4 regions of the Nakamurella flava genome follow, and region 1 is predicted to be linked to each of the others. Evidence: riboswitches for the same ligand, from Rfam matches in the RefSeq annotation. Region 1 holds a riboswitch; each other region holds the start of a gene.
The links. Region 1 has a riboswitch for S-adenosylmethionine ahead of FDO65_RS13105 (aminotransferase class V-fold PLP-dependent enzyme). Riboswitches for the same ligand answer to the same signal wherever they lie in the genome.
Positions count from the first base shown of each region.

Region 2: linked by a shared signal. The riboswitch ahead of FDO65_RS23215 (putative leader peptide) and the one ahead of FDO65_RS13105 (aminotransferase class V-fold PLP-dependent enzyme) in region 1 are both predicted to bind S-adenosylmethionine.
Region 3: linked by a shared signal. The riboswitch ahead of FDO65_RS09095 (bifunctional o-acetylhomoserine/o-acetylserine sulfhydrylase) and the one ahead of FDO65_RS13105 (aminotransferase class V-fold PLP-dependent enzyme) in region 1 are both predicted to bind S-adenosylmethionine.
Region 4: linked by a shared signal. The riboswitch ahead of FDO65_RS23035 (putative leader peptide) and the one ahead of FDO65_RS13105 (aminotransferase class V-fold PLP-dependent enzyme) in region 1 are both predicted to bind S-adenosylmethionine.

Region 1 covers NZ_SZZH01000003.1:290,286-297,755, reverse strand. Annotated here, with positions in the region: gene FDO65_RS13130 (alpha/beta hydrolase family protein) at 1-221, opposite strand, end outside; tRNA gene FDO65_RS13125 (tRNA-Glu) at 452-524, shown strand; tRNA gene FDO65_RS13120 (tRNA-Asp) at 575-651, shown strand; tRNA gene FDO65_RS13115 (tRNA-Phe) at 691-767, shown strand; gene FDO65_RS13110 (MFS transporter) at 866-2,551, shown strand; SAM riboswitch class IV at 2,608-2,723, shown strand; gene FDO65_RS13105 (aminotransferase class V-fold PLP-dependent enzyme) at 2,766-4,232, shown strand; gene FDO65_RS13100 (hypothetical protein) at 4,358-5,149, shown strand; gene FDO65_RS13095 (MDR family MFS transporter) at 5,278-7,284, opposite strand; gene FDO65_RS13090 (MarR family winged helix-turn-helix transcriptional regulator) at 7,284-7,470, opposite strand, start outside.
Region 2 covers NZ_SZZH01000001.1:888,848-896,317, forward strand. Annotated here, with positions in the region: gene FDO65_RS04015 (DUF2252 domain-containing protein) at 1-1,065, shown strand, start outside; gene FDO65_RS04020 (8-oxoguanine deaminase) at 1,137-2,549, shown strand; SAM riboswitch class IV at 2,841-2,955, shown strand; gene FDO65_RS23215 (putative leader peptide) at 2,992-3,102, shown strand; gene FDO65_RS04025 (ABC transporter substrate-binding protein) at 3,463-4,548, shown strand; gene FDO65_RS04030 (ABC transporter permease) at 4,538-5,452, shown strand; gene FDO65_RS04035 (ABC transporter ATP-binding protein) at 5,425-6,141, shown strand; gene FDO65_RS04040 (FAD-binding oxidoreductase) at 6,141-7,470, shown strand, end outside.
Region 3 covers NZ_SZZH01000001.1:2,014,032-2,021,501, reverse strand. Annotated here, with positions in the region: gene FDO65_RS09110 (Gfo/Idh/MocA family protein) at 1-401, opposite strand, end outside; gene FDO65_RS09105 (Nramp family divalent metal transporter) at 390-1,805, shown strand; gene FDO65_RS09100 (DUF3817 domain-containing protein) at 1,816-2,145, opposite strand; SAM riboswitch class IV at 2,291-2,408, shown strand; gene FDO65_RS09095 (bifunctional o-acetylhomoserine/o-acetylserine sulfhydrylase) at 2,469-3,785, shown strand; gene metX (homoserine O-acetyltransferase MetX) at 3,793-4,965, shown strand; gene fgd (glucose-6-phosphate dehydrogenase (coenzyme-F420)) at 5,095-6,093, shown strand; gene eno (phosphopyruvate hydratase) at 6,317-7,470, shown strand, end outside.
Region 4 covers NZ_SZZH01000001.1:905,710-913,179, forward strand. Annotated here, with positions in the region: gene FDO65_RS04080 (aminotransferase-like domain-containing protein) at 1-40, shown strand, start outside; gene FDO65_RS04085 (LysE family translocator) at 44-718, opposite strand; gene FDO65_RS04090 (ABC transporter substrate-binding protein) at 827-1,834, opposite strand; gene FDO65_RS04095 (amino acid ABC transporter ATP-binding protein) at 1,960-2,781, opposite strand; gene FDO65_RS04100 (amino acid ABC transporter permease) at 2,778-3,734, opposite strand; gene FDO65_RS23035 (putative leader peptide) at 3,937-4,071, opposite strand; SAM riboswitch class IV at 4,116-4,227, opposite strand; gene FDO65_RS04105 (MetQ/NlpA family ABC transporter substrate-binding protein) at 4,704-5,657, shown strand; gene FDO65_RS04110 (methionine ABC transporter ATP-binding protein) at 5,686-6,717, shown strand; gene FDO65_RS04115 (methionine ABC transporter permease) at 6,714-7,376, shown strand; gene FDO65_RS04120 (glutamate--cysteine ligase) at 7,402-7,470, opposite strand, start outside.

The DNA of each region.
Region 1 (7,470 bases):
TCGGTCAACAGCTGCCCACGGGCGAGGCTGGTGGCCGGCCCCCCGGGGGTCGACGGCGAGGTCGCGGTGGACCCGGCGGCGGAGGCCGTCGTGCCGGTGGGGGACGCCGAGGTGCCGTCGGCCCGCGACGCACCGCCGACACACCCCGCGGTCAGCGACAACACCACCGCACAGGCGGCGGCCGCCAGGGGTCGGGTGACGGGCGGTCGGACCATGGCCATGCTGTACTCCTCGCTCTGATGGATCTCGGAATACTGCGGGTCCGACCGCGCGACACCGCAGGTCAACGGGGCGGTGCCACCTGATCGTGCGGCGGGGACCGGGCGGCAGCCGGGCGCGCACGACGCCCGCGGGCGGACCCCGCGGCCGCCGTTTTGGAAGTGGCCGACCCCGTGTCGTATGCTCTCTGAGCTCCCAACGGACAGCCGTTGGAGCTGGGTGTCAGATCCCAGCCCCCATCGTCTAGCGGCCTAGGACGCTGCCCTTTCAAGGCGGTAGCACGGGTTCGAATCCCGTTGGGGGTACGCAGTACCGCGGTTGTGAGACTGGTAAGGTCTCGGAGCCGCACAGCCAAGGCCCCGTGGCGCAGTTGGTTAGCGCGCCGCCCTGTCACGGCGGAGGTCGCGGGTTCAAGTCCCGTCGGGGTCGCCAGAGGGGCCGGTTTCACTTCGGTGAAGCCGGCCCTTTCTCGGCCAGGTAGCTCAGTTGGTACGAGCGTCCGCCTGAAAAGCGGAAGGTCGCCGGTTCGATCCCGGCCCTGGCCACCAGCATCATCTCTCTGCCGGCGTCACCCGCTCGGGTGCCCGGCGTCCTCCCTTCCGGCTTTCCACTGTCGGGCCGGGCCCACTCCCCTTACCGTTCAGCAGTGGCAGCCTCCTCTGCGGACCCCGGGTCCGGCTCCGGTCGTTCGGCCTCCCCCACGCTGGTCCTCGTCGCCATGACCCTGGCGAACGCGATGATCCTGGTCGACCAGACCGCGGTCCCGCTGGCGCTGCCCGACATCATGGACTCGTTCGGTATCGGGTCCGCCCTCGTCCAGTGGGTGCTCAACGGCAGCCTGCTGCCACTGGCCGGCCTCCTGGTCCTCGGCGGGCGGTTGGGCGACCTGCTCGGCCTGCGGCGCATCTTCCTCATCGGCAGCGTGCTGTTCGGCGGCGCCTCCACACTGGCCGGGTTCGCGCCGACGTTCGGCATCCTGCTGCTCGCCCGGGTCGTCCAGGGCGTCGGCGGCGCGCTGATGCTGCCCGCCTCGGTCGCCATCGTCAGCGCCGCCTACCCCAAGAGCGCGCGGGGACGGGCGCTGGGCACCATGGGCGGAGTCGCCGCCGTCGCCGGGGCGCTCGGCCCGACCATCGGCGGCGTCCTGACCTCCACGCTGAGCTGGCGGGCCGTGCTGCTGGTCAACGTCCCGCTACTGATCCTGACCGTGCTGGCCACGCTGCGATCGGTCCCGGCCGATCAGCCCCGCACGGGCAAGGCGCACATCGACTTCACCGGCGCCGGGCTGCTCAGCCTCATCCTGGTCGGCCTGGTGTTCGGGCTGGCCCAGACCACGGTCTGGGGCTGGACGTCCCCCGGGGTCGTCGTTCCGCTGGTCGTCTGCGTCGTCTCCGCGGTGCTGTTCGTCCGCCGGGAACGGGCCGCGAAGAACCCGCTGATGAGTTTCACGCTGCTCCGCCGGCACCGGAACTACCTGGGCGCCACCCTGTCCCAGGGCCTGGCCGGAGTCTGCGAGATGGGCCTGGGCGTCATCCTGCCGCTCATCCTGATCCTCAACCTGGGCATGGACCCGGCGCTGGCGGGGCTCGCGCTGATCCCCACCACCCTGCCGATGATCGCGCTCGCCCCCTTGGCCGGACGCTGGTACGACAAGGCCGGCGGCCGGCCGCCCCTGATGGCCGGCTTCGCCTGCATCGCGCTGTCCGGGGTGGCCCTGGCGATCGGCGTCGGCCACGACACCTACCTCGCGCTGCTGCCCGGCCTCCTGCTCTACGGCATCGGGTTGGCCATCACCCTGACCGTGAACGACCCGGTCAGCCTCGACTCGATCCCGGACAGCGACGACGGTCAGGCCTCCGGCGTCTCCGCCACCGCCGAACAGGGCGGCGGGGCCGTCGGCATCGCGCTGCTGTACGCGCTGTTCCACACCGTCTACGTCTCCAACCTGCTCGACAACGTCGAACGGGCCGGGCAGGACCTGCCGGGTGACACCGCCGATCGGTTCCGGGACAGCATGCAGGCCGCCGAGCAGACCGGCCTGAACTACAACAGCTTCGACCCCGACCTGCAGCGCTATCTCATCCCGGCGCTGCACGCCTCCGACACCGCAGCCGCCGTCACCTTCCTGGCGATGAGCGGGATCGCCGTCCTCGGGCTCGTCGTCATGGCCGCTCTGGTCCGCCGACCGCCGGCCGAGGACGCCCCGGACGCCCGCACCACGCCGATCACCGGCGGGTCGGTACCGCCCAACACCATCGTCGGAACGGTCATCTCCGGGCCGGGAGCATCCACCGTCCACGGTCCGGCCCGGGACCCCGGCACCACCATGTGACCCGGGCCACACCCTGTCCCGGCCGCCACGGACCCGGTGCTATCGTCCCCGGCGTAGGTCATGAGTGTCAGCAGATAGCCCCGGCTTGCTGACCGGCAACCCTCCTTCCGCGGTGGGGTGCCCCGGGTGAAGACCTGGCCGGGCGCGAAGGGCGCCCCGGCAAGCGCGGGCCTTTCCCCGACGGGTGGCCCCCGAGTACCTGCGGAGCACCCCGATGACTCTCGTCGACTCCTCCTTCGACCTGGCCGGACGTCCTGACCTGCTGGCCGCCCTCACCCACCGGCCCCTCCCCCGGTTCGCCGACGCCGCCACCGCGTGCGCCGACCGCCCCACCGTCACCCACCCCCATGCCCCCGGGCTCGACATCGTCGGCCAGGACGCCCTCGTGCCGCTGGTCGGCGGGGGCGAGATCGCCTACGCCAACCTCGATCACGCCGCGTCGGCCCCGGCGCTGCGCGTCGTGCACGAAGCGGTCGAGCGCAGCATCGCCGGGTACGCCAGCGTCCACCGCGGCGCCGGCTGGCACTCCAAGCTGTCCACGGCGCTCTACGAAGGCGCCCGTGAGCCGGTCCGCGCGTTCGTCGGCGGTCGCGCCGACGACACCGTGATCTTCACGCGCAACACCACCGATTCGCTGAACCTGTTGGCGCACAGCATTCCTCGCCGCACCACCGTGGTCGTGTTCGAGTCCGAGCACCATGCGGCGCTCCTGCCCTGGGAGCGTCAGGACGGCATCGATGGGCGCACCGTCGTCCGCCTGCCCGTCCCGGCGCTGCCCGAACTCGCGGTCGGCGCGGTCGACGACGCCCTGCGGCGTCGGGCACCCGGCCCGGCCCTCGTCGTCATCACCGGCGCCTCCAACGTGACGGGCGAGCTGTGGCCGGTGGCCGAGCTGGCCCGGGTCGCCAAGGCCCGGGGCGCCCGGATCGCCCTGGACGCCGCCCAACTCGCCCCGCACCGCCGGTTCTCCATCGCCGAGCTGGGCGTCGACTACGTCGCGGTCTCCGGCCACAAGCTCTACGCGCCGTACGGGGCGGGCGTGCTCGTCGGGCGCTCGGACTGGCTCGACGCCGCCCCGCCGTACCTGATCGGCGGCGGCGCCACCGCGACGGTCTCCGAGACCGGCACCGTCTACAAGACCGGCCCGGAACGGCACGAGGCCGGCTCGCCCAACGTCGCCGGCGCCGTCGCCCTGGCCACTGCCTGCCACGCCCTCGCCACCTCCGACGCGACGGCCCGCGAGCAGGCCGAGGCGGCGCTGACCGACACCATCCGGGCCGGGCTGGCGGCCATCGACGGGGTGTCGGTGCACACCCTGTTCAGCGGCGCCGCCGACTCCATCGGTGTCGTCACCTTCACCGTCGCCGGGGTGCCCGCCTCCATCGTCGCCGCGGCGCTGTCGGCCGAACACGGCATCGGCGTCCGGGACGGCGCCTTCTGCGCACACCCGCTGGTCCGCCGGCTGCTCGGGGCGGCCGGCTGCTCCGACGGCACCGGACCGGGACAGGCCGTCCGGGTCTCCGTCGGCCTCGGTTCCACCACCGAACACGCCGAGCGACTGATCGCGGCCGTCGCCGAGATCGCCGCCCACGGACCGCGCGTCGAGTACGTCGTCGTCGACGGACGGCCGGTGCCGGCCGACGACGACCGGCCGCTGCCGGCACTCGCGCCCTGGCTTTGAGGCTGCCGCCCGTCGGGCGCGGCGTTCCCGTTCGACCATCGGGCGGGGCCCGCCGCGACCGGCGGGCGATCTCGATCCGGTGATCGGCCGCGTCGGTGCACCGGGCCGGTGATCTACTCCGGCTCATGAATCGGTCGACGGCGTCCTCCACCACAGGGGCGGCGTCTTGGATTGCGCTGACAGCGCTCGTTCTCGCCGTGCTGCCGGCCTGTGGCGCGGGCAGGGCCACCAGCTCGACCGGGACCCCGAGTGCCGAGCCGGCCGCGTCGTCGGTCGCCGAGCCCACCCCGTCGACGTCGAGTACCACCGCATCGCCGGCCACGGCGGGAACGGCGGCCCTGCTGGCCTCCGCCCAGACCCAGCTCAGCGGGATGCGGCAGAGCGACTACCAGCACGAGACGGCGGTGGACGCCGCCGCCGGCCGGTATGACTACGACTGCTCCGGTTTCATCGACTACACGCTCACGCAGGTCTCGCCGGCGGCGCTGGCCGAGATCCCGACCACGGCCTCCGCGGGCCGAGCCCTGGCCCAGGACTTCGAGGGCTTCTTCTCGCGCCTCGGCGCCGGTGACGCGCACTGGACCCGGGTGCCGACGGTCCCGGAGATCCGCCCCGGCGACATCGTGGCCTGGCTCGTCAGCCCGGACACGCAGTCCCGCGACACCGGGCACGTCATGATCGCCGCGACCGTCCCGGAACCCGACCCCACGATCAGCGGTGCCTACCGGCTGCAGATCATCGACTCGACGACCTCACCGCACGCCGACGACAGCCGGACCAACGGCGCCACCGGGCTCGGGACCGGCTCGATCGGGCTCGCCGTCGACGCACAGGGCCAACCGACCGGCTTCTACTGGCAGGGGGGCCGCAAGCCCGACGAGGCCACCTCGATCGCCGTCGGGCGGTTGACCGGCTGAGCCGCGCGCCGGGCGATGGAGCACCGGGCCCGGTGTGGACGGGAAGAACGCTGCCGGACGCCGATCGCGCTGGGACGACGAACGGCCCCGACCCTCGCGCGGAGGATCGGGGCCGTTCGGGTGGTGCGTCAGGCGCCGTGGCGACCGGCGGAGCCGGCGGTGGCGACGTCGTCTTCATCGTCCGGCGCCGCGTGGCGGCCGCGCCGCACGGGGACCGGGGCCTCGGTGGCGGCCGAGCCGGCGTGCCGACCATGGTGGCCATTCGCGGAGCCGTTGACCGGGGTCCCGTTCAGGACCGTGCCGTTCGAGACGCCGGCCGGGACGGCACCGTCGGTGTGACCGTTCGAGCCGGCCAGGCTCTTGGTCGGGGCAGCCTGATCGGCCTCCATCGGCTCGGCGACCGTGAGGGTCTCCGCGGCGATCGAGGCGTCCTCGGTCATCCGTTCCTGGATGGCCGACATGGTGCGCAGCGGCATCTCCTTCATCAGCAGCACGACGACGAAGGCCAGCGCGGCCAGGATCGCGGCGCACAGGTAGACGATCTGTGCGGAGGTGACGAACGCCTCCTGGAACGGCCGGGCGATGGCCGGGTCCAGCGTCGACAGGAACGAGGAGTTGTTGGTCAGGCTGGAACCGATCGACTCCATCCCGCTCAGGTCACCCTGGCCGGCCGCGGCCAGCGCGGTGGCCACCCCGTGGCTGCCGCTATTCGGATCGGCGACGGCCGCCCCGATGGCCTGCTGGAACGAGGGGTTGCTGCCGGCCGTGGCGACCGAGCTGACGATGTTCGTCGGCCAGGCGTTGAACAGCAGCGAGATGAACACGGCCACCCCCAGCGTGCCGCCGAGCTGACGGAAGAACGTGGCCGACGAGGTCGAGACGCCCATGTCCTTGGCCGGGGCCGCGTTTTGGACGGCGATCATCAGGGTCTGCATGTTCAGCCCCAGGCCGAGGCCCAGCAGGAAGAAGTTGCCGAACAGCAGCCAGATGTTGGTGTCGATCGTGACGGTCAGCAGCAGCAGGAACGCGGCGGTCAGCAGTGCGGTGCCGATGACCGGGAAGATCTTGTAGCGGCCGGTCTTGCTGGTCAGCTGACCGGACACGATCGAGCCGCCCATGATGCCGATCATCATCGGGATCATCAGCAGACCGGACTCGGTCGGCGAGGCGCCCTTGACCAGCTGCAGGTACAGCGGGATGACGGAGATCGCACCGAACATGCCGATGCCGATGAGGACGTTCGCGCCCAGACCCATGGAGAAGACGCGGCTGCGGAACAGGCGCATCGGGATGAGGGCCTCGTCCTTCATGCGGATCTCGACGAGGACGAACGCGACCAGACCGACGACGCCCAGCGCGATCAGGCTGATGACGCCGAGGGATCCCCAACCCCACTCGCGGCCCTGCTCGGCGACGAGCAGCAGCGGTACCAGGCCGATGATCAGCGCGGCGGCGCCCCACCAGTCGATGCGGTGGTCGTGGCGGATGTGCGGCAGGTGCAGGACCTTGGCCACGACGATCAGGGCGATGATGCCGATCGGAACGTTGATCAGGAAGACCCAGCGCCAGCCGGTGACGCCCAGGATCGACTCGGCGCCGGCGAAGAAACCGCCGACCAGCGGGCCGATGACCGACGAGGTGCCGAAGACGGCCAGGAAGTAGCCCTGGTACTTGGCCCGCTCTCGCGGCGGCACGATGTCGGCCAGGATCGCGAAGGCCATCGACATGAGGCCACCGGCACCGAGACCCTGCAGGGCCCGGAACGCGGCGAGCTCGTACATCGAGGTCGAGAACGTACAGGCGACCGATCCGACCACGAAGATGCTGATGGCGATGAGGAACATCGGCCGGCGGCCGTAGATGTCCGACAACTTGCCGTACAGCGGCGTGGTGATCGTCGAGGTGATCAGGTAGGCGGTGGTGACCCAGGCCTGGGCCGACAGACCCTGCAGGTCATCGGCGATGGTCCGGATCGAGGTGGACACGATCGTCATGTCCAGCGCGGCCAGGAACATGCCGGCCATCAGGCCGAAGATGATCGTCCGGATCTGGGCGTGGGTGAAGCCGGCCGGGGAGGCGGCGGCCGCCGCTCCCTGGGCGGGGGCGGTGGCTGTGGTCACGGGCGGCGCTTCCATCAGGCACCTGCTTTCTGTGCGGAGGTGGATGCCGGGACGGCGTCGGCCGGGCGGGGGGACGGGGAGTCGGTGGCGTGCGGCCCGGAATCCGGGTCGAGCATCCGGCGGATGATCTCGTCGCGGTGGGTCTCCACCCCGACGGTGTAGCGGCGGAGCAGGCCGAGGAACGTGGCGCGGTCCTCGGTG
Region 2 (7,470 bases), on a different contig from region 1:
GGTCTCTGGAACACCCCGGAGCGCACCCTGGCGTTCGACCTCCGCGACTTCGACGAGACCCTGCCCGGGCCGTTCGAATGGGATCTGAAGCGTTTCCTGGCCAGCGTGCCCGTGCTCGCCCGGGAGAACGGGGTGAGCCAGGAGCTGGCCGTGCAGGCCGTCCGATCGGGATACCGGGAGTACCGGGGATGGATGCGCCGGTACGCGACCTCGACGATCCTGCAGGTCTGGTCGGACACCGTCGACGCCGCATCCCTGGTGCACTTCCTCTCCGGCGCGGAGGACAGCGGCCTGGACCAGCTCATCGAGAAGCAGGCCCGCAAGCGGACCAGCCGGGGGGCGGCCAGGAAGTTGGTGATGGTCTCCGACGGCCGGCGACGCATCTCCGAGGATCCGCCCTACCGCTCGCACGACCTGCGCCAGTTCGCCGGGACCCTGCAGGAGGCCATCGACAACTACCTGCACTCGGTGCCGGCCCAATTGTCCAGCCTGCTGTCCCGGTTCGACATCGTCGACGTCGTCCAGCAGGTCGTCGGGGTGGGCAGTGTCGGCATGCGGATCGGTCTGATGCTGGCCGAGGAGCGCGCGTCGGGCGACCCGCTCTTCTTCCAGATCAAGGAAGCGACGGCGTCGGTGTACGAGCCGTTCCTGGCGCCGGCCAGGCAGGACAACCACGGCGCCCGGGTGGTCCAGGGCCAGCGACTCATCCAGTCGGCCGGTGACATGTTCCTGGGGTGGACGTCAGTGGGGGTCGGCGACGACCGGACGGATTTTTACGTGCGCCAGTTCCGCGACGGCAAGGTGATCCCGCGGGGCGACGTCATCGCTCCGTACCTCGGCCAGTTCGCCGGCGCGTGTGGCCGCGTCCTGGCCCGGGCCCACGCCCGCAGTGGCGACGCCGCCGCGATCGCCGACTACCTCGGCACGAACGACAAGGCCGAGGAGGCGCTGGTGCGTTTCGCACTGGCCTACGCCGATCAGACCGAACGGGACCACGCCCAGCTCGCCGCCGCGGCGGCGGACGGCACCATCTCCTCGACCGAGGGGTGGCCGGGCAAGTCCTGACCCGGTGCGGCCCCGGGCCCGGCGACCGCGATACTGGGGCGCGACGTCGTCGTCACCCCGGAGGTCTGCCTGTGTCCACCCTGCTCGCCCGTCACGCCACCGTCCTGGTCACCATGGACGAACAGCGCCGGGAGATCCCCGACGGCGGTCTCTTCGTCCGCGACGGCGTCATCGAGCAGGTCGGGCCCACTACGGAGCTTCCCGAGACCGCCGACCAGGTCATCGATCTCACCGATCAGCTGCTGCTGCCCGGGCTGGTCAACGGGCATCACCACCTCGACCAGGTGCTGACCCGCAACCTGCCCGCCGGGCAGAACACCAATCTCTTCCCGTGGTTGCGGGCCCACTACGAGATCTGGGGTTCCCGCACCCCGGAGGCTGCCCGGACCGCCACCCTCGTCGGCGGTGCGGAGCTCGCCCTGTCCGGGTGCACCACGCTGTTCGACCACGCCTACGTCTTCCAGAACGGCTGCCGGGTCGACGACCAGATCGGCGCGGCCGCCGAGCTGGGTATCCGGTTCGCGGTGTCCCGCGGGAGCATGTCGCTGGGGGAGTCGCAGGGCGGCCTGCCGCCGGACTCCTGCGTGGAGGACGAGGACGCGATCCTGGCCGACTGCGAACGGGTCATCGCCGCGCACCACGACCCGCGGCCGGGGTCGATGACGCAGATCGTGCTGGCCCCGTGCTCGCCGTTCTCGGTGACCTCGCAGCTGATGCGGGACTCGGCCGAGCTCGCCCGCCGGCACGGGGTGCGGCTGCACACCCACCTGGCCGAGACCCTCGACGAGGAACTGTTCACCCTGCAGCACCACGGCCTGCGGCCGGTGGCCTACATGCAGGAGCTCGACTGGGTGGGCGACGACGTCTGGTACGCGCATGCCATCCACGTCGACGACACCGAGATCGCCCTGTTCGCGGCGACCGGGACGGGCGCCTGCCACTGCCCGTCGTCCAACATGCGGCTCGCGTCGGGCATCGCGCCGGTGAAGAAGTACCTGGACGCCGGAGTGCCGGTCGGCCTGGGCGTCGACGGTTCGGCCAGCAACGACAGTTCCAACATGCTGGCCGAAGTGCGGCAGGCCATGTTGCTGGCGCGGCTGCGGATGGGTCTGCGCCCACCGGAGGGCCCGGCGAGTCTGCTGCCCACCTCGCACCCGCTGCGGGCGCACGAATGGGTCACCGCCCGGCAGGTGCTCGAACTGGGGACGCTGGGCGGTGCGCGACTGCTGGGACGCACCGACATCGGCGCCCTGACGGTCGGCAAGCGGGCCGACTTCTTCACGCTCGACCTGAACACCATCGACTTCGCCGGTGGCCTGGCCGACCCGGTGGCCGCCGCGGTGTTCTGCGCGCCCCAGCGGGCGAACTGGACGGTGGTCGACGGCCGGGTGCTGGTGCAGGAGGGCCGGGTGGTCACCGTCGACATGGAGCCGGTCGTGGCCGAGCACAACCGGCACGCCGCGCGCATGGCCGGGATCGGCTGAGCCGAAGAGGGCGGCGCTGCCCGAGAGTGCTCCACCGCCCGGCAGGGAAGGTCATGGACCCAAAGCCAGCGCCTGGGATGCAGATACCCGCGGCAGGGCGGGCGAAACACCACGGCGTGCAGACCCTCTCGGTATATCGATGATCATCCGGTCACTCGGTCGATGAGGGCGGGCGTATTCCCGCCGGCCGTCCACCACCCGAGGCGAGATGTCGGTCAGCGTGGTCTGTCTCACGCTGACGGGGGCCACAGATGTTTGACCGCATCGCAGCGGTGATCTACCTTGATCGCAGGTCACGAGTTCCAGCGCACAGCCCCGGCTTGTTGGACGGCAACCCTCCCATCGCGGCGGGGTGCTCCGGGTGAGGACCTGGTCGGCATCGACGAGATGCCGGCAAGCGCGCGGCCCGTTCCACCGGGCCCCTCAGGGAAGAACCGAACGCATGACGACCACGAACGACCAGCCGGCGCAGCGCCGGGTCGTGTCCGTGCTGTCCGTGCAGCGACGTCACGTCGATCTGCAGCGCGTCTCCAGCGCGCTCTGTTGTCGCTGACCACGACCTCGGTTCCCGGCACCCACTGATCCGTCGCCGCCCGGCCGCTGTCGGCCGCTGACGGTCCCTCCCGCGTCCCCGACGGTGGTCCGCTCCGCGGATCGCTGATCAACGCGCGGCCCGGTCGGCATCGACGTCCCCTCGCGCAGAGTGCGTCCCCGGCGCACATCGCCGCCGCGGCCGGCCATCTGGGCGGGGCGGCCGCATCCGGGACGCCGCGCACCTCCGGTCCGACCTTCCCGCAGGACCGTCACCGTCGACGGACCACCGCACCGGCCATCGCCGTCGGTGTTTTCCCCTCGCCTCGGCGACGCCCGAGCACCTCGACCCTCGGGCGACAATTCTTCGAAAGGCCCTCCCATGACCAGACGCTCGCTCCGGCGGCGCCTCGCCTCCACCACCGCGGCCACCGCCGCCGCACTGGGTCTGGTGATGACCCTGGCCGCCTGCGGTGGCGGCAGCATTGCCGCGACGGGATCGACCACGTCGGCTCCGTCGGCGACCGTCGCCGGCACGGGCACCGACCTGTCCGCGGTCACGCTGCGGGTCGGGGAGACCGGCTGGAAGCAGCAGGAGCTGCTGCTGCAGAGCGCCGGACTGGCCGACACCCCGTATCGCACCGAGTTCAGCCTGTTCCAGGGCGGCAACCTGCAGTTGGAGGCGCTGGGGGCCGACGCCATCGATCTGGCCAGCGCCAGCGAGATCCCGCCGATCTTCGCCGCCCAGTCCGGTGGTCCCGGCTCGCTGACCATCTCGGCCGTGCGGCAGGGCAACACCCTGACCCAGGAGGTGGTGGTTCCCGAGGGGAGCACCATCGCCTCGGTCGAGCAGCTCAAGGGCCGCAAGGTCGCGTACGTCCAGAACACCACCGCGCACTACTTCCTGTACCAGTCGGTCGCCGCCGCCGGGCTGCAGTGGTCGGACATCGAGGCCGTCCCGCTGTCCACCAGCGACGGTCTGGCCGCGCTGCTGTCCGGGCAGGTCGATGCGCTCGCCTCCTACGGCAACGCGGTCATCACGGCCCACGCCAAGGGCGCCACCACGCTGGTCGACGCGCGCGACATCCTGTCCGGCAACTTCCTGTACGTCACCCGGCCGGCCACCAACGCCGACCCGGCGACCAAGGCGGCGATCCTGGACTTCTACGACCGACTCGAGAAGGGCTTCGCCTGGGCCCGGTCCCACCCTGACGACTGGGCCGCGGTGATCGCCCGGGAGACCAAGCAGCCCGTCGAGCAGGCTCGGCAGGTCTTCGTGGACGGGGAACAGCAACGCCCCAGCCACTTCGTCCCGACCTCGGCGCAGGCCATCGCCTCCCAGCGGAAGATCGTCGACACCTTCGTACAGGCCGGCATTCTCACCGCCACCGTCGACATCGGCCAGTACTGGACCACCGAGTACGACCAGGGCCTTCAGGCGATTCAGGCGGCCTCCGATGCCGGCTGACGCGATTGTGCGGCCGGTCACCGGACAGGTCGGCGCCGGTGTCATCACCGCGCAACGGCCGGCCGAGCCGGCTTCCGGGCCGGCACGGACGGTGGCCACCACGGTGGTCGCCGGCCACACCCGTCGCCGGGGCGGCCGCCCCGCCGTGCCGCGCTGGGTGGTCAAGACGATCAGCCCCCTGGTGCTGGTGATCGGCTGGGCGGTGGCCAGTGCGTCCGGCCTGCTGCCGCGGACCACCCTGGCCGCACCGCAGGACGTGCTGGTCAAGGCCCGCGAGCTGTGGTCCTCCGGCGAGCTGCCCCGGGCCATCGCCGCGTCGGCCGAACGGGTCGGACTGGGACTGGCCATCGGCGTCACCGCCGCCGTCGTCATCGCCCTGCTGTCGGGCCTGTTCCGGCTGGGTGAGGACATTCTCGACGCCCCGATCCAGATGCTCCGCACCGTCCCGGTCATCGGGCTCATCCCGCTGCTGATCATCTGGTTCGGCATCGGCGACGAACCGAAACTGATCCTCATCGCTCTCGGTGTGTTCTTCCCGCTCTACCTCAACCTGTTCGCTGGGATCCGCGGCACCGACCCCGCCCTCATCGAGGCGGGCCGCACCGTCGGGCTGCGCCGCTTCGGCCTGATCCGGCACGTCATCCTGCCGTCCGCGGTGCCGTCCGGCCTGGTCGGTCTGCGGTATTCGATCGGGGTGTCCTGGCTGATCCTCGTCTTCGCCGAGACCATCAACGCCACCACGGGTATCGGCTTCCTCATCAACAACGCCCGCGAGTTCTTCGAGACCGACACCATCGTGCTGTGCCTCGTGCTGTACGCGGTCCTCGGGCTGCTCGCGGACGTCTTCGTCCGCCTTCTGGAAAGGGTGTTGCTGGCATGGCGACCGACCTTCACCGGAGCCTGAGCGCCGCCCGGGTCACCGGCCTGACCAAGACGTTCGGTGACCGCCGGGTGATCGACGACCTGCACCTGGACATCGCGCCGGGGGAGTTCGTCGCCCTGCTGGGGGCCAGCGGCTGCGGCAAGAGCACCCTGCTGCGGGTGCTGGCCGGCCTGGACACCGAGATCAGCGGTCGAGTCGAGGTCGCGGACCGGCGGGCCGTCGCGTTCCAGGCGCCCCGGCTGCTGCCGTGGAAGAAGGTCTGGCGCAACGTCGTCCTCGGCCTGCCCGGCCGGCCGGACCGCGCCCGGGCTGAGGCGGCCCTGGCCGAGGTCGGTCTGAGCCACCGCAGCGACGTCTGGCCCAAGGTGCTGTCCGGGGGTGAGGCGCAGCGGGCGTCACTGGCCCGCGCGCTGGTCCGCGAACCCGACCTGCTGCTGCTCGACGAACCGTTCTCGGCGCTCGACGCCCTGACCCGGCTCACCGCCCAGGCGCTGGTCGCCGACCTGTGGACCGTTCACCGCTGCGCCGTGCTGCTGGTCACGCACGACGTCGAGGAGTCGGTCCGGCTCGCCGACCGGGTCCTGGTGATGCGGGACGGCGTCATCGCCCATGAGGTCGTCGTCGACCTCCCCCGCCCGCGGGACGTGGCCGACCCCCGGGTCGTCGCGCTGCGGGCCGAACTGCTGGCCCACTTGGGGGTGCATTCCTGATGAGCGTGTCCATCCTGGATCACCGGTCGTCGGCCCGGCCCGCCGACCGTGACGCCCACCGGGCGCACCTGTTGACCCGGCTGCGCGACGAGCTGTCCGACGGTGAGGTCTTCACCGGCGACGATGATCTCGATCGCGTCGCCACCGACCGGTCCGGTCACCGATTGCCCGGCCGGCCACTCGCCCTGGTCCGACCGTGGACGACCGCCGGCGTCGCCGCGACCCTGCGGCTCGCGTCGGCCACCGGCACCGTGGTGGTGCCCCGGGGCGCCGGCACCGGCCTCTCCGGAGGGGCCAGCGCACCCGACGGCTCCCTCGTGCTGTCCACCGAGCGGTTGAACCGGATCCTGCAGATCGACCCGGCCGACCAGGTCGCGGTCGTGCAGGCCGGGGTGGTGACCGCCGACCTGGACGCCGCCGCGGCCGAGCACGGGCTGACCTACGCCCCCGACCCGGCCAGCTGGCGGCAATCGACCATCGGCGGCAACATCGCGACCAACGCCGGCGGTCTGCACTGCGTGAAGTACGGCGTGACCCGCGAGTCGGTGCTGGCCCTGACGGCGGTCCTGGCCGACGGCACCGTGCTGCCGGTCGGTCACCGCACCATCAAGGGCGTGGCCGGCTTCGATCTGACCGGGCTGTTCGTCGGCTCGGAGGGCACCCTCGGCGTGGTCGTCGAGGCCACCGTGCGGCTGCGTCCCCGGCCCGCCCGCACCCGCACGCTGGCCGCCTGGTTCCCGTCCGCCGCGGCGGCCGCCGCGGGTGTGCTCGTCGCCCTGGCCCAGGGCGTCACGCCGAGCGTGCTCGAACTGCTGGACGCCGGCACGCTGCGAGCCATCGACGAGGGCCAGGGCACCGACCTGGCCGAGTACGGATCGGCGCTGCTGCTGGTGCAGACCGACGGCCTCGGTGCCGATGCCGAGATCGCCGCGCTGGCCGGGGCTCTCGTCGACCTGGGCGCCGATGTCGACCTGCCCGAGGGGGCCGAGGCCGATCGGTACTTCGAGCTGCGCCGCAGCGGACGGGTGCTGGACGAGCGGTTGTGGTTCGTCGGCGAGGACGTCGCCGTGCCCCGATCGGCGATGGGCCCGTTGCTCGAGCGGATCGAACGGATCGGCGCCGCGCACGGCGTGAGCACGTCGGTCGTCGCGCACGCCGGCGACGGGAACCTGCACCCGGCGTTCACGCTGCCCCGCGTCACGGGGGAGTCCGAGCCGCCACTCGCGCTGGAGCGGGCCGCGGACGACCTGGTCCGCGCGGCCCTGGCCCTGGGCGGCACCATCACCGGCGAACACGGGGTCGGCATCACCAAACGCCGCTGGCTGGAAC
Region 3 (7,470 bases), on a different contig from region 1:
GTGGCGGCCGCATCGACGACCTCCCGGGCCTCGCGGGCGTTGCGGGTGAACGCCTTCTCCACCAGTACCGGTTTGCCGGCGGCGATCGCCAGCAGGGCCTGCGCGTGGTGCTCGCTGTGCGGGGAGGCCACATAGACCGCATCGACCTGCGAGTCCTGCACCAGTGCCTGGTAGGAGCCGTGGGAGCGGGCGATGCCGAACCGGTGGGCGAAGGCGGCCGCCCGCTCGGCCGACCGGGAACCGACGGCCACCACCCGCTGCCGGGTGTGGCGGTGCAGCGCCTCCGTGAAGCCGGCCGCGATACGGCCCGGCGCGAGTACCCCCCAGCGCAGCGGCGGGGCGAGCGACGGATCTGGTGTGCGGGCGACGGGGAGGGAACTCACGATGGCATGCTGCCCCATCGGGGGGCCGCGCCGGGCGACCGGGGCAGCGTCGAACAGCGGATCGAGCGGAACGGAGAAGCGGGACCGGTGGAGGACCGACACGCGAGCCGGGCGGCGGCCGACACCGAGCGCTCGCGGACCCGCGACACCCTGCCCGGTGCCTCCAGCGCGGCGGTACCCGGTTCACGCCTGCGACGCTCGCGTCTGGCCCTGCGGTCGGCGCTCGGCCCCGCGTTCGTGGCCGCGGTCGCCTACGTCGACCCGGGCAACGTCGCCGCGAACCTGTCGGCCGGGGCGTCGTACGGCTACCTGCTGACCTGGGTGCTGGTCGTCGCGACCGCGGCGGCCGGTCTGGTCCAGTACCTCTCGGCGTCGCTCGGCATCGTCACCGGCGCGTCCCTGCCGCAGCTGCTCGGCCGCCGGCTGCGCACCCCGGGCCGGTTGGCCTACTGGGCGCAGGCCGAGGCCGTCGCGATGGCCACCGACCTGGCCGAGGTGATCGGCGGAGCGGTGGCGCTGTACCTGCTGTTCGACGTCCCACTGGTGCTGGGCGGTCTCATCTCGGGCGTCGTGTCCCTGGGGCTGCTGGCCGTGCAGGACCGCGGCGGCCAGCGGCCGTTCGAACGCGTCATCACGGCGTTCCTGCTCGTCATCGCCATCGGCTTCGTGTCCGGGCTCTTCGTCGCCCCACCCGACCCGGCGGAGGTGGCCGCCGGACTGGTGCCCCGCTTCGACGGCCTGGGATCGGTGCTGCTGGCGGCGGCCATGCTCGGCGCCACCGTCATGCCGCACGTGGTCTACCTCCACTCGGCACTCACCCGGGACCGGTTCGGAGCGGGGGACCAGCGGACCCCGGCCGGGCCGGCGCGCACCCGGCTGCTGCGGGCCACTCGGCTCGATGTCGTCCTGGCCATGCTGCTCGCCGGTGCGGTCAACATCTCGATGCTGCTGCTGGCCGCCTCGGCCCTGCGTGGACGGGACGACGTCGACACCATCGAGGGCGCGCACGCCGCGGTCAGCGCCACGCTGGGCACCGGCATCGGGGTGCTGTTCGGGCTCGGCCTGCTCGCCTCCGGCCTGGCCTCGACATCGGTCGGCTGTTACGCCGGGAGCGCGATCATGGAGGGTCTGCTGCGCCGCCGGATCAACCTGTTCGTCCGGCGGGCCGTGACCCTCGCGCCCGCCCTGGTGCTGCTCGCCGTCGGTGCCGACCCGACGACCGTGCTGATCCTGTCGCAGGTGGTGCTCTCGTTCGGGCTGCCGTTCGTGCTCGTGCCGCTGCTGCGGCTGACCGGCGACGCGACGGTGATGGAGGGTTCGGTCAGCGGACGCCCGGTCCGGGTGCTCGGCTGGCTGATCGCGGCGGCGATCGTCGCCCTCAACGCGGTGCTGATCGTCGGAGTGATCAGCGGGTCGGCCTGACGTACCGGGCTCAGCCGGCCGTGCGCAGGGCCCGCTGCGGGTCCAGTCGGCCGGTGCGCAGCGCCCACCGCTCGAACCACAGGGTGAAGAACGGGGGGATCGACGCGACCAGGGCGAGGCCGGTGGTGATCCAGGTCCAGCGCTGGGCCCGAGCGGTCAGCAGCGCCACGACGACGTAGGCCACGAAGATCCCGCCGTGGATCGGGCCGAAGACCTTGACCCCGACCTCGGTCGTCCCGGCGATCCACTTGAAGTACATGCCAATGAGCAGGCCCGTCCAGGAGACGGCCTCGGCGATGGAGACGACGCGGAACGCGGTGACCAGGGCGCGGGGGGACATGCCGTCCAGTCTGGCCCGGCCGGGCGCGGGGTTCGGTGCCGCGGCCGCGGATCGCGGCCCATCTCACAACCGTCACGACGGCGAGGTCGGACGTTCACCCACCCGGCCGAACGGCGGCGACACATCGCCGTTACACTCCGGGCACGGTCTTGAGTCCCAGCCACAGGCCCCGGCCGGCTGGGCGGCAACCCTCCTTCCGCGGTGGGGGTGCCCCGGGTGACGACCAGGCGGGCCGCTGCGGTGGCGGTTCGCAAGCGCGGACCGGGACCCCAGAGGTCATCCGACCAGGGACCGGTCCCTGTCTCGGCAGGAGTGCATCCCCGATGAGCACCAACTGGTCCTTCGACACGCGTCAGATCCATGCCGGCCAGCAGCCCGACCCCACCACCAAGGCGCGGGCGCTGCCGATCTACCAGACGACGTCGTACGCCTTCGACTCGTCCGAGCACGGCCGCAAGCTGTTCGCGCTCGAGGAACTCGGCAACATCTACACCCGGATCATGAACCCGACCCAGGCCGTGGTCGAGGATCGCATCGCCTCCCTGGAGGGTGGGGTAGGGGCGCTGCTGCTCGCGTCCGGGCAGGCCGCCGAGAGCGTCGCCATCCTCACCATCGCCCAGGCCGGCGACCATGTCGTTTCCTCGCCGCGTCTCTACGGCGGCACCTACAACCTGTTCCACTACACGCTGCCCAAGCTCGGCATCACCGTCGACTTCGTCGACGATCCGGACGATCTCGAGTCCTGGCGGGCCGCGATCAAGCCCAACACCAAGGCGCTGTACGGCGAGACCATCTCCAACCCCCTGCTCGACGTGCTCGACATCGCCGGGGTCGCGGGCGTCGCCCATGAGGCCGGGGTGCCGCTGATCGTCGACAACACGGTGCCCACGCCCTGGCTGATCCGGCCGATCGAGCACGGCGCCGACATCGTCGTCCAGTCGGCGACCAAGTACCTGGGCGGGCACGGCACCGCGATCGGCGGCGTCATCGTCGACTCGGGGAACTTCGACTGGCAGGCCGACCCGGGGCGCTTCCCCGGCTTCAACAACCCCGACCCCAGCTACAACAACCTGGTCTGGGGGCGCGACCTCGGCCCGGAGGGCCTGTTCAAGGCCAACGTGGCGTTCATCTTCAAGGCCCGGCTGCAGCTGCTCCGCGACGTCGGCCCGGCCATCTCGCCGTTCAACGCGTTCCTCATCTCGCAGGGCATCGAGACGCTGTCGCTGCGGGTCGAGCGGCACAACGCCAACGCCGAGGCGGTGGCCCGCTGGCTGGCCGACCGGCCTGAGGTCGAGTCGGTGTCCTACCCGGCGTTGGAGTCCAGCCGGTGGAACCACCTGCAGCGCAAGTACGCCCCCCGGGGCGGCGGGCCCATCGTCTCCTTCGAGATCAAGGGCGGGGTGGCGGCCGGCGCGGCGTTCAGCGACGCGCTCGAGCTGTTCACCAACCTGGCCAACATCGGTGACGTCCGCTCGCTGGTCATCCACCCGGCGTCGACCACGCACGGCCAGCTCAGCCCGGAGGAGCAGCTGACCACCGGTGTCACCCCGGGCCTGATCCGGTTGGCCGTCGGCATCGAGGGGATCGACGACATCCTCGCCGACCTGGAGGCCGGCTTCCGGGCGGCCAAGCAGGACTGACCGGTCCGTGGACAGACCGACCTCGGCGATGACGTCGGTGCATCGGTCCGGTGGCGACCCCGTGGTCGCCGTCGGGCCGGTGACCGGCGGTCGCCCGGCCGACCGACCGGACGCCGGGACCGACCGCTGGTTCGCCGATCTCGGCCGACTGACGGTCGAGGACGGCACCACGCTGCCCGCCCTCACCGTGGCCTACGAGCAGTGGGGGCGCCTGAACGCCCGGCGCGACAACGCCGTGCTGGTGCTGCACGCGTTGACCGGGGACAGCCACGTCGTCGGGCCGGCCGGACCCCAGCAGCCGACCCCGGGCTGGTGGGACGGGTTGATCGGCCCCGGCGCCCCGCTGGACACCGACCGGCTCTACGTCCTGGCCGCCAACGTGCTGGGCGGCTGCCGGGGGACCACCGGCCCGTCGTCCCCGGCGCCGGACGGCCGGCCGTGGGGATCGCGATTCCCGCGGATCACCGTCCGCGACCAGGTGGCCGCCGAGGTCGCCTTCGCCGACCACCTGGGCATCGAGCGGTTCCACACCGTCGTCGGCGGGTCGATGGGCGGGATGCGAGCCGTGGAGTGGGCGGTCGGTCATCCCGACCGGGTCGCCCGATCGGTCGCCATCGCCACCGGCGCGGCCTTCAGCGGCGACCAGATCGCCTGGAGCACACCGCAACTCGACGCGATCCGACTCGACCCCGAGTTCCGCGGCGGCGACTACTACCCCGGCGCCGGACCGGTGCGGGGGATGGCGGTGGCCCGCCAGATCGCCCACGCCACCTACCGCAGCGCGCTCGAGCTCGACGTGCGCTTCGGCCGTGACCCGCAGCCGGCCGTCGACGGTGCCGCCGAACAGTTCGCCGTGCAGTCCTACCTGCGCCACCACGGCCGCAAGCTCGGCCGCCGCTTCGACCCGAACTCCTACCTGGTGCTCACCGAGGCGATGAACTCCCACGACATCGGCCGGGGCCGCGGGGGCATCACCGCCGCCCTGCACCGCATCACGGCCGAGCTGACCGTTGCGGTGGTGGATTCCGATCGCCTGTTCCCGCCCGCCCAGGGCGAGGTGCTGGCCACCGCCCCCGCCTGCCGGGCACTGCACGTCCTGCACTCGGAGTACGGCCACGACGGTTTCCTCATCGAAGCCGGGGCCGTCGCGGATGTCGTCCGGGATGCCGTCGGCAACTGACATCCGGGGACCCGCGGAGGTCGGCCGCGCTCGCGCGGGGGATTGGGGCTTGGTGTCGGACTTCACCGGCCGGTCACGGTGCGGTGCCAGGATGGGGATGACCCGGGGGCGACAGAAGGCAGGACATCGATGGGCATCCGACTCGGTTACAAGGCGTCGGCCGAGCAGTTCGGTCCGAACGATCTCATCCGGTTCTCCGTGACCGCGGAGGAACAGGGCTTCGACTCGGTCTTCATCTCCGACCACCTGCAGCCCTGGCGGCACGACGGGGGACACGCACCGGCCGCCCTGCCGTGGCTCGGCGCGGTGGGGGCGCGGACCGAGCGGCTACTGCTGGGCACGTCGGTGCTGACGCCCACGTTCCGCTACCACCCGGCCGTCATCGCCCAGGCGTTCGCCACCCTCGGACTGCTGTACCCCGAGCGGGTCATCCTGGGCGTCGGCTCGGGGGAGTCCCTCAACGAGGTCGCGCTGGGCCTGGAGTGGCCGGACGGCAAGGAACGCTTCGCCCGCCTCAAGGAGGCGGTGACGCTCATCAAGAAGTTGTGGACCGAGGACCGGGTGACCTTCGACGGCACCTTCTACTCGACCGACAAGGCCACCATCTACGACAAGCCCACCCAGCCGGTACCGCTGTACATCGGGGCCTCCGGTCCGGCCGCCACCCGGTTGGCCGGCCGTGTCGCCGACGGGTTCATCACCACCTCCGGCAAGGCCCCCGAGCTGTACTCCGAAACCCTGCTCCCGGCGCTGGCCGAGGGCGCGGGCAAGATCGGGCGCACCCTGTCCGATCTCGACCTGCTCATCGAGATGAAGGTGTCGTTCGACCCGGACGCCGACCGGGCCTTGGCCGACACGGCCAACTGGGCCGCGCTGGCGCTGTCGCCCGAGCAGAAGAGCGGCGTCGAGGACCCGATCGAGATGCAGCGGCTGGCCGATGAGCTGCCGGTGGAAAAGGCTGCGTCCCGGTGGATCGTCTCCACTGACCCGGATGAGCACGTCGAGAAGATCCGGCGCTACCTCGATCTCGGCTTCACCCACCTGGTCTTCCACGCCCCCGGAGAGGACCAGGAGCGGTTCCTGCGGCTCTACGGCGAGCACGTGCTGCCGCGGCTGCGGGCACTCTGATCGAGCACGGGTCGACTCCTCGTCCCGTTTGCGACCCCTGCTGCGCACCTGCCGGGCGACCGGAAGCTGAATTGATACAGAAAAACTGCCCCGTTCCGCCGCCCCCGTCGGGTGGGCGGCGTCGTCTGGCTCTAGGCTGAGCCCCGGAACCCGGCGCGGCCGACCTGCACCACCGGTCGGTCGACCGCCTGCCAACAACTCGCACCAGCGAAGGGATGTGCCTGTGGCGGCCATCGAACTCATCGGCGCACGTGAAATTCTCGACTCCCGTGGCAATCCCACGGTCGAGGTCGAGGTCGCTCTGGACGACGGCTCGCTGGCCCGGGCCGCGGTCCCGTCCGGCGCCTCCACCGGCGAACACGAGGCCGTCGAACTGCGGGACGGCGACAACGAGCGGTACCTGGGCAAGGGTGTCCTCAAGGCCGTCGAGTCGGTCCTGGAGGAGATCGGACCGGAGCTCATCGGTTACGACGCCATCGAGCAGCGCGTCATCGACCAGAAGCTCATCGACATCGACGGCACCCCGGACAAGGGCCGGATCGGCGCGAACGCCATCCTCGGCGTGTCCCTCGCGGTGGCCAAGGCCGCGGCCGAGTCGGCCGAGCTGGAGCTGTTCCGCTACATCGGCGGACCGAACGCGCACATCCTGCCGGTGCCGATGATGAACATCATCAACGGCGGGGCGCACGCCGACTCCGGCGTCGACGTCCAGGAGTTCATGATCGCCCCGATCGGTGCGAGCACCTTCCGCGAGGCGCTGCGCTGGGGCGCGGAGACCTACCACTCGCTGAAGTCCGTCCTGAAGAAGGCCGGCTACTCGACCGCGCTGGGCGACGAGGGCGGTTTCGCCCCGGCGCTCAAGGACAGCCGGGCCGCGCTCGACACCATCTCCGAGGCCATCACCAAGGCCGGGTTCACCTTCGGCACCGACATCGTGCTGGCCATGGACGTCGCCGCCACCGAGCTCTACTCGGACGGCTCGTACCGGTTCGAGGGCACGCAGAAGTCGTCCGACGAGATGATCGCGTACTGGACCGACCTGGTGAACAGCTACCCGATCGTCTCGATCGAGGACCCGCTGGACGAGAACGACTGGGACGGCTGGGTGTCCATGACCACCCAGCTCGGCGGCAAGGTGCAGATCGTCGGCGACGACCTGTTCGTCACCAACCCGGAGCGGCTCGAGGACGGCATCGCCAAGGGTGCGGCCAACGCGCTGCTGGTCAAGGTCAACCAGATCGGCACCCTGTCCGAGACGCTGGACGCCGTCACCCTGGCCCACAGCTCCGGCTACCGCTGCATGATGAGCCACCGCTCCGGCGAGACCGAGGACACCACCATCGCCGACCTCGCGGTGGCCACCGGTTGCGGCCAGAT
Region 4 (7,470 bases), on a different contig from region 1:
GGCGGCCCGACGGTTGGGCCGTGCGGTCCGTGCGCAGTAGCCGCTAGCGGCTGCTGAGAGCGAGCTTCACGCCGAATCCGGCGATGACGGTGCCCGTCACTCCATCCATGACCCGCCGCGTCCTCGGGCGCTGCAGGATCGATCGGACTCGGCGGGCGACGAGCACGAGGGCCGCTGACCACACCACGCCCAGGGCGACATGGACGCCGGCCAGCAGCACGCCGAAGGGCAACGGCGAGGCACCGGCGGGGATGAACTGGGGGAGCAGGGCGACGTAGAAGGCGCCCATCTTGGGGTTCAGCAGATTGGTGGCGGCACCGCGCCGCCAGCCAGCGCGAAAGGCGCCCCGTTCGTCGCCTTTGTCGACCTCCACGCCGTCAGTGCCAGCCGGGGACACCGGGCTCCCCTGCGGTGCGCCACCCGCATCGCGGCGCGCGGCCCACAGCATCCTCAGGCCCATCCAGACCAGGTACGCCGCGCCGGTCCAGCGCAGCACCTCGTAGGCCAGGGTGGAGGCGGTGACCACGGCGGTGATGCCCAGCGATGTAGCGACCCCCCAGATCAGGGTGCCGGTCTGAATGCCGGTGACGACGCCCCAGGCGCGCCGCGGGTGTCCGGTTGCCGCCGTGCGCACGATCAGGGCGGTGTCCAACCCTGGGGTGACGGTCAGCAGGCCCACAACGAGGATGAACGACCACACGGCACTCAGTGTTGTCACCCGCGGCAAACTACCCGGCGCTGGTTCGTTCCGGAAGCAACCGCCGACACCGCCGACCCGGCCCGCGAGGGGCTGGACCGGCGGTGTCCTTGCACGGCGCCTGGGGGTTCAGCCGGTCTTGGGCAGACCCGGCGGGTTGATCTCGGACTTGTCGACGGCCTCGCTGCCGAGCTGCCAACGGTCGAGAACCTGCTGATAGGTCCCGTTCTCGATGGTGTGGTTGATCGCGGCGGCGTACGCCTGCGCCAGCCCGTTGCCCTTGAGGGACAGCACGGCGATCTCGCCCTGCAGGGCGTCTCCGGCACCGGAGAAGGTGCCGATCACCGTGGTCTCGCCGGTGCTGGCCGCGTGGAACTGCGCGGTCGGGTTCGGCCCGAGATACCCGTCGATGCGGCCCGACGACAGGGCCAGGTAGTAGTCGGTCGAGTTCTGGAAGTACTTGATGTCGATCGGCGCGAGACCGTCCGCCACGTTCGCCTCGTTCCAGTCGACCAGCAGCTTCTCCTGGTTGGTGCCCGATCCGACGGCGATCACCTTGCCGGCGAGGTCCTTGCGACCGGACACCGTCCACGGATCGTCCGCGCGGCTTTCCAGACCGAGGGTGTCCTGCCGGTAGGTGGCGAAGTCGTACTTCTCCTTGCGTTCCTCGGTGACGGTGACATTGGAGATGAAGGCGTCCGCCTCACCGGAGTCGATGCGGACGAAGTTCTGCGCCCAGTCGGCGGTCCCTTCCTCCACCTGCAGGCCCAGGACGTCGGAGAACAATTCGGCCAAGTCGACCTCGGAGCCGATCAGGGTGGTGTCGTCGTCGGCGTAGAAACGCAGGGGCGGAGCGGTTCCGGCCGATCCGGTGATGCGGATCGTGCCCCGGTCCCGGATCTCCTGGGGGACGAGAGCGGCGATGGCGTCGACCTTCTCGGTGCGGATGCGGTTCTGGTCCGGCGTCAGGTTGAACGTCGCCGCCGAGCCGGTCTGCGCGGCGGCCGGCGACGCGGTGCCGTCACTGGTGCTCGCGGCCGGGGAAGTCGACGAGCCGCCGCCGCAGGCGGCCAGCATCAGAGCCGCGGCCATGACGGCCGAGGTCACAGCGGCGCCGCGACGGAGTCGGGTGAGCATGGTGGATCCTTTCGTTGGGGTGGAGCGGCGGGTGACAGGGATTGCCGAGGACCGGGGGCGGCGCAGGTGCGCGCCCCCGGGTGCGGGAGAGGAAGTCGAGAGGGGGCGCCGGGCTGGCGCCCGGATCAAAGGACGGCCTGCAGGAAGGCGCGGGTCCGGTCCTGGGCGGGACGGTCGAGAACCTGGGCGGGCGGCCCTTCCTCGACGACGACACCCTGATCCATGAAGACGATCCGGTCGGCGGTCTCCCGGGCGAAGGCGATCTCGTGGGTGACGATGACCAGGGTCCGGCCCTGGGCGGCGAGATCCCGGATCACGGCGAGGACCTCGCCGACCAGTTCCGGATCCAGGGCCGAGGTCGGTTCGTCGAAGAGCAGGACCTCGGGCTCCAGAGCCAGCGCCCGGGCGATGGCCACCCGCTGCTGCTGGCCGCCGGACAGCTGCCGGGGATAGGCGTCGGCCTTGTCGGCCACCCCCACCGCGGCGAGCAACTCCCTGGCCCGGTCGAGCACCTCCTCCCGGGGACGGCGTTGCGCGGAGCCCGGCGCCTCGACGACGTTCTGCAGCACCGTCAGATGCGGGAAGAGGTTGAAGTTCTGGAACACGAAGCCCACTTTGACGCGTTGACGCAGGATGTCCCGCTCGGAGAGTTCGTGCAGCCGGGTGCCCTGCAGGCGGTAGCCGATGGGTTCGGCACCCACCAGGATCAGACCCTGGTCGACCTTCTCGAGGTGGTTGATACAGCGGAGCAGGGTGGACTTGCCCGAGCCGGACGGTCCGATGATGGCGACCACCTCGCCCCGTCGAACCCGCAAGTCGATGCCGTCCAGCACGGTGAGCTTGCCGTAGGACTTGTGCACACCGAAGATCTCCAGGGCGTCCGCCGAGTCGGCCGGTGCCGGGGCTCCGGAGCGGCGGCCGCGCAGCCGGTCGAACAGGCCGCTCATCGGGCGTCTCCGTTCACCCGAGCGCGCAGGCGCTGCCAGGGAGTCGGCGGCAGGGTGCGCACGGCCCCCTTGGCGTAGTGCCGCTCCACGTAGTACTGGACGACCGACAGGGCCGTGGTCAGCACGATGTACCAGACGGTGGCGACCATGAGCAGCGGGACGACCCGCCCGTTGCGGCCGTAGATGACCTGCACCTGGTAGAAGAGCTCGGCGATCGCCATGGTGGAGACGATGGACGTGCCCTTGAACAGGCTGATCACCTCGTTGGCGGCGTTCGGCAGGATGCCGCGCATGGCCTGGGGCAGCACGATGCGGAAGAACTGCCGCCGGCGGGGCAGGCCCAACGCGGCCGCCGCCTCCAGTTGACCGGGGTCGACCGAGAGGATGCCGCCGCGGATGATCTCGGCGGAGTAGGCGGCCTGGTGCAGCCCGAGACCGATGACGGCGGCGGCCATCCCACTGATCGTGGAGTTGACGTCGACGCTGAACAGGCCGGGTCCGAACGGCACCCCGATCGAGATGCTCTGGTAGAGGTAGGCGATGTTGAACCAGAACAGCAGTTGCACGATCAACGGGATCGAGCGGAAGGCCCAGACGTAGGTCCACGAGATCGTCTGCAGCACCGGGTTCTTCGACAGGCGGGCGGCTGCCAGTGCGATACCGAGCGCGAAACCGAGCACGGTGCCGTAGATGGTGAGCTGCACCGTCAGCCACAGGGCCCGCAGCACCGCGGGAGCGGTGAAGTAGTCGGCGAACGCGGGCCAGTCCCAGCCGGGGTTGGTGATGAGACCGTTGACGAACTGGGCGACCAGGACGAGCGCGCCGGCGGCCGCGGCCCACCGCCAGGGGTGGCGGGACCGGACGACGGTCAGGCTCGACGGGTCGAGGGACGATGAGCGCGGGTCGGCATCGGGATGCGACGCCCCCGGATGCTCGATGAGCGAAGAGGACATGACGGCTTTCGGGCCGGGCCCCGTAAGGGGTGCGACGGACAGGCATCGGGTCGGGTGGCGGACGCGATGACCGGGACACGGGTCGCTGCCGTGGTGGTCGCCGGCGACGACCACCACGGGAGGACGCAAGATCAGCGCGCCGAGAAGACCGGCAGCGCAACAGAAGTGGTCGCCGAAGGGACCGGTTCAGCGCAGAGCTGGGTCAGCCGGCCGGACACAGGGCGCTGGACACGCGCTGCAGGTCGATGTGCCGGCGGCAGGAGCGGTCGCTGGCCGCGGCCAGGAAGCAGGCGCACAGGCCGGCGAACACGCGTGGTGTCGCGTCGATACGCGTCATGGTGGATTGAGCCCTCCCGTCGTCCGGTAGGGGCTCCGTCGCGGAGCCCGTGCTTGCCGGCATCATTCGACCGGCCAGGTCCTCACCCGGAGCACCCCACCACGGACGGAGGGTTGCCGATCAGCAAGCCGGGGCTGTGCGCTGATACTCGTGACCTGCCGCGACCATAAGACATGGCGGCGGGTCGGTCAACCTGGTGCTCGAAGCTCGAAGCATGACGACCGCCACCGTCAGACGCATTCCGTCGCAACGATTTCCGGCCAGCCGCCTGATCCGCGACGGTCGGGGGTGGTGTTGCCCACGATCTGCTGTCCGGAGTTGAACATCGGTCAAATCAGCCCGTACCGTCGCCGGGTGCGTGCTGGTGCCCCGATCGACCGACCCCGTGAACCACGGGTGTCGCAGTTGACGCCGCCGGCCCTGTTCTCCCACGCCGTGACGCCCGGCCGGCTCTGTACCGGCGACTGAACAGGCGCACTGCACTTCCGCGACGGACATCAGCGGCGACCAGTCTTCCGCACCCCTCGGGTGTGTCGGAGATGACGTGGTGACGCCCGCAGTCAGTCGAACTCGCCGCTTCCCATCCTGACCCGACCGGGCGATCGCGCCCGGCGCTCCCGAGAGGTACCCGCATGTCCACCGGATCCGACACCCCCGACCAGCCCTCACTCCCGCCGCGGCTGCCTGATCGCCGTCAGTCCCGTCGCGGCCTGCTCGTCGGCGCCGCCGTCTCAGCGGTGGCCGTCGTCGTCGCCGCCACCCTGCTGATCGTCAACCTCACCAAGTCGGGCGACGACAAGGCGGTGGTGCGCGTCGGCACCACCGAGGCCAGCGCCGACTACTGGCCGATCCTGAAGAACCTGGCCAGCCAGAACGGCATCGACCTGCAGACCGTGAATTTCGGCGACTACACCCAGGCCAACCCGGCGCTCGCCCAGGGGCAGATCGACCTGAACCTGTTCCAGCACCTGCTGTTCCTCGCCAACTACAACGTCTCGGCCGGTCAGACCCTCACCCCGATCGGTTCGACCGTCGTCGTGCCCCTGGGGCTGTACTCGAACCGATACACCGCGCTTGACCAGATCCCGGCCGGGGGTCAGGTGGCCATCCCTAACGACCCGACCAACCAGGCCCGGGCGCTGCTCGTGCTCCAGCAGGCCGGTCTCATCTCGCTGACCGGGGGCGGCACCGTGCTGTCGACCCCGGCCGACGTCGACACCGCCGCCTCCAAGGTGACGGTGGTCCCGGTGGACGCCCAGCAGACGGTGACCTCGTTGTCCTCGGTCGACGCCGCGGTCGTCAACAACAACTTCGCGCTGGACGCCAAGCTCGATCCGTCCAAGGCGCTGTACAACGACGATCCGTCCAAGCCGGCCGCGGAGCCATACATCAACGCGTTCGTCGCCCGCGACGCGGACAAGGCCAACCCCACGTACCTCAAGCTCGTCGAGCTCTACCACGACCCATCGGTGACCGATGCCGTCGTGAAGGCCTCGCAGGGCACGGCCGTGATCGTCGATCGTCCCGAGGCCGACCTGCAGACCATCCTGGGCCAGCTCCAGGACACCGTCCGCAGCGCGCAGTGACCCGGCTCTCGGCAGACGGGGAGGCACCATGACCACAACACCACTGATCCAGTTCCGCGACGTGGGCAAGACCTTCGGCACCGGTCCGGCAACTGTCACTGCCCTGCAATCCATCTCGCTCGACATCGACGCCGGCGAGATCTTCGCCATCATCGGCGGATCGGGCGCCGGCAAGAGCACGCTGGTGCGGCTGATCAACGCCCTGGAGAAGGTCACGTCGGGTTCGCTGCAGGTGCAGGGAACGGACATCACCACGTTGTCCGAACGCGAACTGCGAACGGTCCGCTCCGGCATGGGCATGGTCTTCCAGCAGTTCAACCTGCTGCGCTCGCGCACCGTCTTCGGGAACGTCGCCTATCCGCTGAAGGTCGCCGGGTGGTCGAAGGAGAGGCAGAAGGAGCGGGTGACCGAGCTCCTGCATTTCGTCGGCCTCCTCGAGAAGGCCTGGGCCTACCCGGACCAGCTCTCCGGTGGCCAGAAGCAACGGGTCGGCATCGCCCGCGCGCTGGCCACCAACCCGGCCATTCTGCTGGCCGACGAGGCCACCAGCGCGCTGGACCCGGAGACCACCCAGGACGTGCTCCGGCTCCTGGCCCGGGTCAATTCCGAGCTGGGGATCACCGTCGTGGTCATCACCCACGAGATGGACGTGGTGCGCGCGATCGCCGACCGCGTCGCCGTGCTCGAGAAGGGCCGACTCATCGAGGTGGGCACCGTGTACGACGTGTTCTCCGCGCCGAAAGCGGCGACCACCCGGGCGTTCGTGGAATCGGCCCTGCGGGATCGTCCGCAACCCGAGGACATCGAGCGCCTCCGGCAGAGCTACCCCGGCCGGCTGGTGTCGGTCGACGTCACCGCCGGCGACCAGCTGGGCCGGGTGCTGACCGCCCGGGCCAGGGTCAGCGACCTCGAGTTCGACGTCGTCTTCGGCGGCATCACATCCTTGCGGGACGGCTCGTTCGGCAACATCACGCTGGCGTTGTCGGGATCGGACGCCGCGGTCGACGCGACGGTGGCCGAGCTGCGGACCGTCACCACCGTGGAGGAGGTGACCGGATGAACGAGGACTGGAGCGTCCTCGGACCGGTCTTTGCGACGTCCATCGTCCAGACCCTGGTGATGGTCACCGTCACCATGCTGCTGGGCGGGTTCTTCGGCCTGGTGCTCGGCGTCCTGCTGTACACCACCCGACGGGGCGGCCTGCTGGCCAACCGGCCCGCGTCCGCCATCCTGAACGTGCTGGTCAACATCGTCCGGCCGATCCCGTTCATCATCTTCATCACCGCGGTGGGGCCGCTGACGCTGGCCGCGATGGGGACGACGATCGGCACGGCGGCGGCGATCTTCCCGCTCACGCTGGCCGCCTCGTTCGGCATCTCCCGGATCGTCGAGCAGAACCTGGTGACCATCGACCCGGGCGTGATCGAAGCGGCCCGGGCCATGGGCGCCGGTCCGTGGCGGATCATCACCACCCTGCTCATCCCGGAGGCCCTCGGGCCGCTGATCCTCGGCTACACGTTCGTCTTCGTGGCCGTGGTCGACATGACGGCGGTGGCCGGCGCGGTCGGCGGCGGGGGCCTGGGCAACTTCGCCATCACCTACGGCTACCAGCGCTTCAACTGGGTGGTCACCTGGATCGCGGTGCTGGCCATCATCGTGCTGGTCCAGCTGGCCCAGTTCCTCGGCAACGCGCTGGCCGCCCGGGCGTTGCGTCGTTGAACCGGCGCGAGGGTGACCCGGCGGGTCAGTCCGCCGGGTGTCCCTCGCGCAGTTCCCGGACCAACGCGGCGACGACGGCCTTGAGGCTGCCCTC